DNA from 3 places in the Propionispora hippei DSM 15287 genome. Region 2 is predicted to be linked to each of the others. Evidence: riboswitches for the same ligand, from Rfam matches in the RefSeq annotation. Region 2 holds a riboswitch; each other region holds the start of a gene.
The links. Region 2 has a riboswitch for cyclic di-AMP ahead of F3H20_RS20340 (3D domain-containing protein). Riboswitches for the same ligand answer to the same signal wherever they lie in the genome.
Positions count from the first base shown of each region.

Region 1: linked by a shared signal. The riboswitch ahead of F3H20_RS04475 (3D domain-containing protein) and the one ahead of F3H20_RS20340 (3D domain-containing protein) in region 2 are both predicted to bind cyclic di-AMP.
Region 3: linked by a shared signal. The riboswitch ahead of F3H20_RS15880 (C40 family peptidase) and the one ahead of F3H20_RS20340 (3D domain-containing protein) in region 2 are both predicted to bind cyclic di-AMP.

Region 1 is NZ_FQZD01000006.1:230,688-233,964, reverse strand. Features, by position in the region: gene F3H20_RS04480 (alpha/beta hydrolase) at 165-884, opposite strand; gene F3H20_RS04475 (3D domain-containing protein) at 950-1,546, opposite strand; cyclic di-AMP (ydaO/yuaA leader) riboswitch at 1,595-1,737, opposite strand; gene F3H20_RS04470 (DUF3870 domain-containing protein) at 1,809-2,168, opposite strand; gene F3H20_RS04465 (Asp23/Gls24 family envelope stress response protein) at 2,180-3,007, opposite strand; gene F3H20_RS04460 (translation initiation factor 2) at 3,076-3,277, opposite strand, start outside.
Region 2 is NZ_FQZD01000004.1:282,514-285,790, reverse strand. Features, by position in the region: gene guaB (IMP dehydrogenase) at 1-1,226, opposite strand, end outside; gene F3H20_RS20340 (3D domain-containing protein) at 1,393-1,806, opposite strand; cyclic di-AMP (ydaO/yuaA leader) riboswitch at 1,814-1,943, opposite strand; gene F3H20_RS01450 (hypothetical protein) at 2,082-2,549, opposite strand; gene F3H20_RS01445 (2-hydroxymuconate tautomerase) at 2,618-2,896, opposite strand; gene F3H20_RS01440 (hypothetical protein) at 3,138-3,277, shown strand, end outside.
Region 3 is NZ_FQZD01000036.1:30,675-33,951, forward strand. Features, by position in the region: gene aroH (chorismate mutase) at 1-256, shown strand, start outside; gene F3H20_RS15875 (glycosyltransferase family 2 protein) at 302-1,237, shown strand; cyclic di-AMP (ydaO/yuaA leader) riboswitch at 1,331-1,460, shown strand; gene F3H20_RS15880 (C40 family peptidase) at 1,462-2,130, shown strand; gene F3H20_RS15885 (Fur family transcriptional regulator) at 2,260-2,691, shown strand; gene F3H20_RS15890 (metal ABC transporter ATP-binding protein) at 2,696-3,277, shown strand, end outside.

The DNA.
Region 1 (3,277 bases), on a different contig from region 2:
TAACTATTCTCTAAGTTAAGCTTGATTACCAGCCGAAAACAGCTCCCGCCCCACTGGCAAGCTCATTAAATCAGCATTTCTCCAGGCTTGCTAAAAGCTTAAGCCAGTCAATAGCTAAAAAAAGCGCCCTGCAACTACCGTTTAGGGCGCTTTTCTAGTATGCTTCATTGCAGCGATTTTATCCATTTCAATATGGCCGCTGTCGTTTCCCGGTAAAAAGCGTGCAACTGATGGTCACCGCCCGGTACGGCAATCAACTCCTTTCTGCCGCCGAGCTGTTGGTATAAGGTTTCCGCCTGAACAAAAGGAACTGTCTCATCCTGCGTCCCATGAAGAACAAGAACAGGAATGTCTTTAAGCAAACGGGCAGCCTGCAGCAAATCATAGCCGGCAAAATCCCGGACAAAGTCAGCCGTCAGTGAGTTCCGGCCATAGGAATCGGTAACCTGTACCGTCTTCCCCGCCAAAAGCCGTTGGTAGTTCTCCTGTAAAGCCAGCCGGAAAGTTTCTTCCAGATTTGATGGTGTCGCCCACAGGCACAGCCCGCTGATTCCTTCCGGCTGTGTTGCGGCATAGGATAACGCCGCACTGCCGCCCATACTGCGTCCCAGGAGCACCAGCCTGCTGCCGATCTCGTGCCGAACAAACGCCGCCACTGCCGCCAGTTCATCAATTTGCTGCGTCAATGGGCCAAGAGGAGTAAAATCGAAACGTACCACCGACAAACCCAGTTTCACAACTTCCTCCGCCAAGGCAACCGCCCGGCCGCCGCCCTCTTTGGAACCGAGGAAACCATGACAAATAATTAGTACCTGATCGGCAGTACCTTCGTGTACTACAACAGGTAATTGCGCATTGGCCTGAATAAGCGCAATGGACTTCATACATGTCCCCTTCTTTCCGGCTTGTTTAATAAAATTAATAAAAAAAAGAAACAGGCACCAGCCTGTCAATCAATAATGTATACAGTTACCTGCTGCCTGCCAAACCGCAGGGCATCGGCATGACTGTCAAACGCTAAATCGATTACGTTACCACGAATTGCTCCACCTGTGTCATCGGCGATAGCATATCCATATCCTGGTATGTATAAACGGGTTCCTAAGGGAATCACATTGGGATCCACTGCAACTAGGCCCTTGCGCAATTGAGTACCACGAGCTGTATAACTGGAATTACCGGGATCAAACGCACTATAGCCGGAGGCCCGCATGCTGATTGAACGGCTGTAGCGGCTGGTATCCGAACCGGTGCCGCCACGATTCAGATAAGCAAAGGTTTCGCTGCCGGCAACTCCGTCCACAGCCAAGCCGTTGCTGATCTGGAACTCCGTAACCGCCCGGAGCGTGCCGTTGCCAAACACTCCGTCAATAGGCCCCTGATAAAACCCGGCATCAGTCAACAGTTTCTGCAATACCTGTACGTCATCACCGCGCATGCCCACTTTGAGCGCCGTGTCTCCCGGCGCGGCAAACACAACGGCATGTACGGCAAGCAGTATACAGACGAACACTGCTGTAAGGAAAAATCTCCTCAATCGTACCACCTCTCTTTACTCGCCCCAAGCTAACTGCCATGAAAAATACCAGGGCAATATCCCTTGCGGCTTCTGCCTCCGAGGTTAGCTGTCGGGTTAGGGTAAAAGAGAAGGAATAGAGAACCCCTCCGGATAACCGGATTCACCCCTGTATATCTAGTGGTCCCCCCGTACCTATAAGGATTCGGCATTATATATTATAATAATCCAAGCTTTCCCGCCTGTCAATGTCCGTGCTTTGGTCTAGATCGCCGTATAAAACAGTTAGGGCTTATTCGGCAGGCTGTACATGGTGTTCTTCGGTATAGCTGCGGTATTTGTCAAAAATAATCCGGAGCGTCGTAATTAACGACTTTTTAGCGCCGCCCTGATAAATCCGGTCAATCAAATGTACCAGTTCATCCACTCCGTCCTTCAGGCTGTAGCCGACCAACGAGTCCGCAATATGCCTTCTGGCCAGTTTAGTAGCCAATGTACAGTCGGCCTCCACAATTTCACCTGTCGCAACCTTCACCAGGACGACAATTCCCACAACCTTATATATCTCATTGGCGGTTATGCCAATTGGCAATTTGGCATAACCGGAAAATAAAACCAGATCATCACACAATATTTTACTCAGGATAAACACCACCAAATGTCTTATTCTATGCTTAACCGTTTGATCGCTATATTGACATCCTTGACCAATAGACCGGTCATAAACTCAACCATACTCTTTATCCGGTACTGGGCATCATAGACCACTTCCCGGAGCACACTCCCGTACCGGACGGTAACATCCAGCGAGATGGATATGCCTGTCTCCCGGTCATGGGAATTTTTTATATGAATTTGCCCGGTTTTACTAATTGAGGTATTATTGGTTGCTACAAAATCGACAATCGAAGCGATGGCCGCATCGGAAATCAAGAGCTTACCATAATAGCTAAAAGTAGGACGGATAATCGACTTTTCTCCCAGCTTATTTCGCCGTTTGGCCTGGGGCTTCTTAAAGAATATTTCCAAAGGGTCAATCATGTAGCCGGAAAAATGAGGTTTCAATTCAATGGTCGGTACCGGTATGATATGTTTCCCCTCTTTCAGGCGGCTTTCCCTCGCTTTGGCGATCTCGGCTTTCGTAGCAATGTCCTCAATTAAAATAGTCTTGCTGATCGCCGGCAATTGCAAGGCATCGACGATTTTCTGCACCATGTTTTCCGAAGTACCCAGGACCAAAATACGGGACGGCCGTACTTCGGCAATGGCAGCCCGCACCTTTTCGGCGTGCTCGGCCTCCATAAAGATGGCCCGCCGTACGGCTTTAATCTTGCTCGGCTCTTTCTTTGCCGAATAGCCGGCGATAATTTTACTGTCTTTTATCAAAATACCATCATCAATGATGGCATCCGCGGCATGCTCATGTGCCACGATGAGCGCACGATGACTCTTACCGGTTCCACTCGGTCCCACTAACGCAATTACATCCACTGACTGCCCTCCAAGCCTGCTCTTAAAAATTCTCTATACATAAAAAATAAACACCTTCCAAGGTGTTGTCAAGTGGGCCTATGGAAATTGTTCTGCACTTGCCGTTCTAACTCGGTTATGCGCGTAGTGTAATGCATAAGTTTACGCGCATACCGGGTGTTATTCCGTAGCAGTTTCTCATTTTGCAGTGCCAGCTTTGACAATTGTTCACTTTTTTCTCGTTCCAGCAAGTCAAGCAAGTTCATTAGCACCCGCCGGCTTAGCCGGAGT
Region 2 (3,277 bases):
TTGTCCATATTCTCTTGGAAATAACGGTCTTTGCTGCCCTCAGCCATGGCTCCCAGTGATCCCATTCCACGATATACCTTGTAGCTGCGCCCTTGATAAATAATCGTTTCGCCCGGACTTTCCTCTGTCCCAGCCAGTAGATTTCCTACCATAACAACGCTGGCTCCCGCCGCAATCGCTTTAGTGATGTCACCGGAATATTTAATACCGCCATCGGCAATAACCGGGATATTATATTCACGGGCCGCCTGCGCACAGGAATATACAGCCGTAATTTGCGGAACACCGATACCGGCAATAATACGGGTTGTACAAATGGAGCCAGGACCAATTCCTACTTTCACAGCATCCACACCGGCTTCGATTAAATCGCGGGTGGCTTCTGCCGTAGCCACATTGCCGGCAATAAGATCGACTTGCGGATAGGCAGCTTTGATGGTCCGTACAGCGTCCAAAACACCCTTAGAATGGCCATGGGCGGTATCCACTACCAGGACATCAACCTTAGCCGCGACAATGGCATCAATACGATCCATCATATCGGCACCAACACCTACGGCCGCAGCCACCAGCAACCGGCCTTTGGCGTCCTTCGCCGAATTGGGATATTTTTGAGCCTTCTCAATATCCTTAATTGTAATAAGCCCTTTTAAATTGCCTGCTTCATCAAGCAAGGGTAATTTTTCAATCCGGTGCTGACGTAATAACTCCTTGGCATCTTCCAGAGAAGTGCCAACAGGTGCCGTAATTAAACGTTCCCGTGTCATACAGTCACGGATTTTAGCGGTCAAATTAGTTTCAAACCGTAAATCACGATTGGTTATAATGCCTACTAATTTGTTATTTACCGTAACAGGCACACCGGAAATATGGTATTTTTCCATTAGATCATGCGCGTCTTGCAGTATGTTATCCGGCGATAAAAAGATGGGATCAACGATAATTCCGTGCTCGGAGCGTTTTACTTTATCAATCTCGTTGGCTTGCCGTTCAATGGACATATTCTTATGAATTACGCCCAAGCCGCCCTCTCTGGCCATAGCGATAGCCATTGGTGCTTCTGTTACCGTATCCATTCCGGCACTTACAATAGGAATGTTGAGTTTGATATTCCTGGTCAGATAGGTATTCACTTCTACATCCCGCGGTAAAATATCGGATCTTCCCGGGATTAATAACACATCATCAAAGGTTAACCCTTTTGTGGCAAATTTGTCCTCAAACATTAAATTATCTCCTTCCCGAAAACAATACAGGTGTATTTCATAATATAATACCACATTTAAACTTACCGAATCTACCATTTTTTATGTAGGAGTTAAAAATTTTTACCTATTTTCGACAAAAAAATCATGGATTGAAAGACAAACCCTCCAATCCATGATCTAGTCATTATTTTTCTAATACATATACTTTAACGTGTTGGATACCGAAATCATAGGCCTTTGCCACCGACTCAACGGCAATATCCACCCGGTTTCCCTTAATAGCGCCGCCGGTGTCTTCCGCCACCGCATACTTTCCCTGTCCGTCAGGGAACTCAATATACACTTTAGAACCAAGCGGAATAACCGAAGGGTCTACAGCAATAACACCCGGACGAATCTGAGTGCCTAAATGAGTCAAATTACCCCATTTGCCATTATCATGCGGTCCTGGTGCATACGCGGTTGCCTTAATATCCAGTTTCTTAGTATAAGAATCCGGCTTGGCTGCCGCCTTGGCAAAAGTAACAGGTGCAACAAAAGTCATCTGCAAAACAGTTAGTATGGTACCCCATAAAAGTATTTTTTTAAAATTCAACATGGTGGTACACTCCTTTCTATATGCCTGCGAGGTTAGCTGTCGGGTTCGGACAAAGGATAATCCCTACCGCTTTAGGCGGATTCACCCCAAAAATGGTTCCCCCGTTTTCTTTAAAAGAAATTCGGCATGCACATATAATAACGTAGCTGCTCAATAAAGGCAACCCGATCCCAATATGTTATACTATATTTACGCAAACTTATTATTAGCATACTCCGTTATGGTATGATATGCTCCTATTTGCTCGTAAAGTCACTGAAACGAGACTTCAAATACTACTCTTTGCCGATCATAAATGGGGCAAAACCAAGCTGGCCCCAAAGATGATTATGTACGGTCCGTACAGCGCCCCCTACTTTTCGTTTTTCCATTAGTTTTATTTGCTCCAAGGAAAGATACCACGCTTTTTCTTTTGGATAGGCGCTATTGATGCCTGCCTGATGATAATATTGAGCCGTCCGCTCCAGCAAGGAATAAATTGTCCATAAAGGAATGGCTCGCTGTAAAACGGCCCCTTCCATTCCTGCAATATAGGCATGAACTTGTTTCCAAGCTTCGTCTGAACCAGTCAACCGCCCTGTTTCCAGGTTGACTGGCTCATCACTTTGCAGCACTTGTATAAACTCTTCCTGCAATACAAGCAACAGATCCCACAGACAGGTTAATTCCGGTGTACGTTTTTTCAGTTGTTCCAATTCTTCGGTTATCGCTCGCTCTAAATCCCCGGCAAAGGTCTTTTTCATAAATATAATATGCCTCCTTGCTAAAACAGCCCATTCGCGCTAAGCGATGGGCTGTTTTTTACTTATTACTACTTATCCAGCATGAGTACGCCGGCTTTGCTGATATGCTGCTTAGCAGCCTCTCTGATTACAATGGTCACTGCATCAGGCTGACATTTGGCAGTTTCAACAATTACCTCGGTAATTTTTTTGGCAAGTTCTCTTTTCTGTTCGGTAGAACGGCCTTCCAACATATCAATTTGAACGATCGGCATAATAGCTCTCCTCCTTATCTTTGGGAATCGCTGATTCAATAATCCCGTCGGGCTGGCTAAAGATTTTTCCGTCTGGCAAGGAAGCAAATCCATAGGAATAGCAGTGCTCTCGCGAAGCTTTGCTGACGACGCCAGGCGGAAAAAGACCCGATAGAACGCACAATACGAATAAATCAGTGACTCCCTAAATATATTCGTCATTCACCCTAACAACCCTGCCGGTTAGGTTATGCTTTAACCAGGGAAATATGCCAAAAAAGGAACACTATCCTTCCATTTTTCATAAAGTATAGTAAGTCAGTTTATAATTCTTAACACAGGGAGGAAAACGTTTATGGGATTTTTACATGAAATCCGTAATCTAGAGTTCATTAAAGATCTGGAGCGTGAAATCAATACAGATGTATTGCTATTTGGAGTTGACGGGTTTACCTATTATGGAAATTTGCAGGCAATTGAGGATTGCCGGATAGC
Region 3 (3,277 bases), on a different contig from region 2:
AATTGATATAGAGGATATCGGGGCGGTGATCTTCAGCTCTACCCCGGATATTAACGCCGCTTTTCCGGCGGCCGGTGCCAGGATAATGGGCTGGTCCGAAGTTCCTCTGTTTGGGACGCTGGAGATTGATAACCCGGAAGGGGTGGCGCGCTGTATCCGGGTGCTGATTTTGTGGAATACCGAAGTGCCGCAAAAAGAGATCAAGCACCTGTATTTAAAAGGTGCTTCAGTGCTCAGACAGGATTTAAAGAATTAGATATAAAGAAGTTATTTTGCGAATGGAATGCAGGGTGATATGGTTATGGCTTTATTATCGGTGGTGGTGCCGGTTTTTAATGAAGAAGAAAATATAGAAATTTTTTATGATACGGTATGTGAAGTATTAACGCCACTGAGCTATGATTTCGAACTGATCTTTGTGGATGACGGTTCAACCGACAGGACGCCGCTATTGCTGGATGTATTAACTCAGCGGGATGGCCGGGTCCGGGCTCTGTTGCTGGCGCGCAACTTTGGACATCAGGTAGCGCTAACCTGCGGGCTTGATCATGCCGTGGGTGACGCCGTCATTACTATGGACGGCGATATGCAGCATCCGCCGGAGCTGTTGCCGCTGCTGATCGGCAAGTGGGAGGAGGGTTTTCAGGTTGTCCAGACCATCCGGAAAACGACGGAGGGGGTTCCCTGGTTTAAGAACTTTACTTCAGGAATGTTTTACAAGCTGATGAACGCTATGTCCAAGGTGCATGTCCAGGAAGGCGGTTCGGATTTTCGTCTAATGGATAAACAAGTAGTGGCAAGTTTCCGGCGCTTCCGGGAGAGGGCCCGGTTTATCCGGGGGATGGTCGGTGCTATTGGCTACAGGCAGGTGCAGATTGAGTTTGTCGCGCCAAAACGGTTTGCCGGCATATCCAAATTCTCGGTGCGGCGGATGATGCATTTTGCGTTGGACGGCATTACGGCCTATTCCAAACTGCCATTGCGGATGGCCTTTTATATTGGCATAGTATTTTCTTTTATTAGTTTTTGCATTGCGGTCCATGTCATCTATATTAAGATTTTTACCAATGAGGCGGTTCCAGGCTGGAGTACGGCCACAGCCAGCGTGTCTCTGCTGGGGGGGATACAACTGCTGGGACTGGGCATCATCGGTGAATACGTAGGACGGATTTTCGAAGAAGTAAAGCAGCGTCCTTTGTATTGGCTCCAGGCTGAACTGCCGGAAAAGAAAAAGTAAGCAGCCTGTTCTTTGAAAAAAATATATTTTTGTAGGAATATTACGCATTTTTTGGCAGGATTTTATGTAAAAATATTGAATATTTGATCTTTGTGAGCGATAAAGCCGAATCCAGCTCAGGTACGGGGGAACCGTTTGTAGGGGGTGAAACTCATGTTTTTGAGTAGGGAGAACCTCAACCCTAACCCGTCAGCTAACCTCGGAGGCTGTGAGAGGAGCCGTACATGGGTAAAGTGTCTCGTTTCTTTGTATTTTTTGTTTTGGCGTTTTGCATGTTTTCTGTTACCTGTGCTGCCGCGGCGTTTGAAAAAGGTGATACCGGACCGGAGGTTGCCGCCATTCAGTCAAAGCTGAACGACTTTGGCTATAATGCCGGCGAAGCGGATGGGAGTTTTGGTTCCCGAACGGTGGGGGCCGTGATGGCTTTCCAACGTGACCACGGATTGGAAGCGGATGGCGTCGTCGGGTATCAAACCTACCGTCTTCTGATGGGCCGTGAGATTCCGGTAAGCCGCGATGGGTCAAGTGTTATGGCACGGCGAATTATCCAAAATGCCCTGAGCTATGCAGGGGTTCCGTATCAGTTTGGAGGAACCAGCCCTGGCGGGTTCGATTGTTCCGGTTATGTCCAGTTTGTCTTTGCTCAAAGCGGTGTATATTTACCGCGAACAGCCGATGATGACTTCGGCATGGGACAGGCTGTTTCTTATGGCCGGTTGCAGCCAGGCGATCTGGTGTTTTTTTCTACATACGCTCCGGGACCTTCTCACGTGGGTATTTACTTGGGGAATGGCACTTTTATCAGTGCAACGTCCAGCCGTGGCGTAGTCACTGACCAACTAGGCAGCGGTTATTGGGGAGCTCGCTATATTGGAGCTCGCCGCATAGTTTAATTATCGTTTGGGGGAGGCTGCGGCTTCCCCATTATTTTTTCAGCCATACGCTGATTTGTCGGAAGCGCCTGGCGATAGCCGGAGCTTTTTTTATATATTTATTTTTATGAAGAAAGAATGAGGCAATAAATGGAAAATATAGTAATAAGACTTAAAGAGCAGGGTTGCCGGCTGACTCCACAGCGCCGGGCTGTTATCAAGCAGGTCTATGAGTCGACGGAACCGCTTACGGTAACCAGCATTTGGCACAGTGTTCGCGAAGCTTATCCGAACATCAGCCTGGATACGGTGTACCGCAATGTCAGTGTCCTGGTTGAATTAGGCGTACTCATTCCCATCAAGAGCACAGGCAAAGAGGGTATCCGTTATGAGCTTGCCACCGCCGATCACCACCATCATCATGTAGTGTGCGTAAAATGCGGTCAGGCGGTTTGTATCGATTTTTGCCCGGTCAATCAGCATTTGTTGGAACTCTTGCACGGTTACGGCTATGAACTGGTGCGGCATACAGTGGAACTGTTTGGAATTTGTGCGGATTGCAGACTTACGGTAAAGGAGTAGCGGAATGTGTGAAGTTTGTCTGAATAATATTACCTTTGCTTACGGCAGTGAGCCGGTATTGGAGAATATTTCACTGCAGGTAGCGGCAAAGGATTTTCTGATGATTTTTGGTCCTAACGGGGCAGGTAAAAGTACCGTGTTGAAAATCATCGCCGGAATTTTAATGCCTGACCGGGGTGAGGTGCTGATCAACGGACAGAAAGCCAAAGCGGCCCGTCTAGGCGGTTTGGTTAGTTATGTACCGCAAAACTATGGAAAAAATACAGCCGATTTTCCGATTACGGTCAGTGAGGTTGTCGAACTGGGCTTGATTGCGGGAACCAGGCAAAAAAAACAGCCGAAAAAAGTGGTTAAACATATTGTGGAACATATGCTTGAATTGGTGCAGGCCAGTGATTTGCGTGATCGCCGCATTGGTGAGTTGTCAGGCGGCCAGCAGCAAAGGGTAATGGTGGCCATGGCATTGGCCGGTAACCCCAGTCTGCTTCTATTAGATGAACCTACCAGCGGGATTGATTATGCCGCCAGTCAACGGATTTATGAATTATTGGGGACATTGAACAAGAACCTGGGCATCACCGTGATC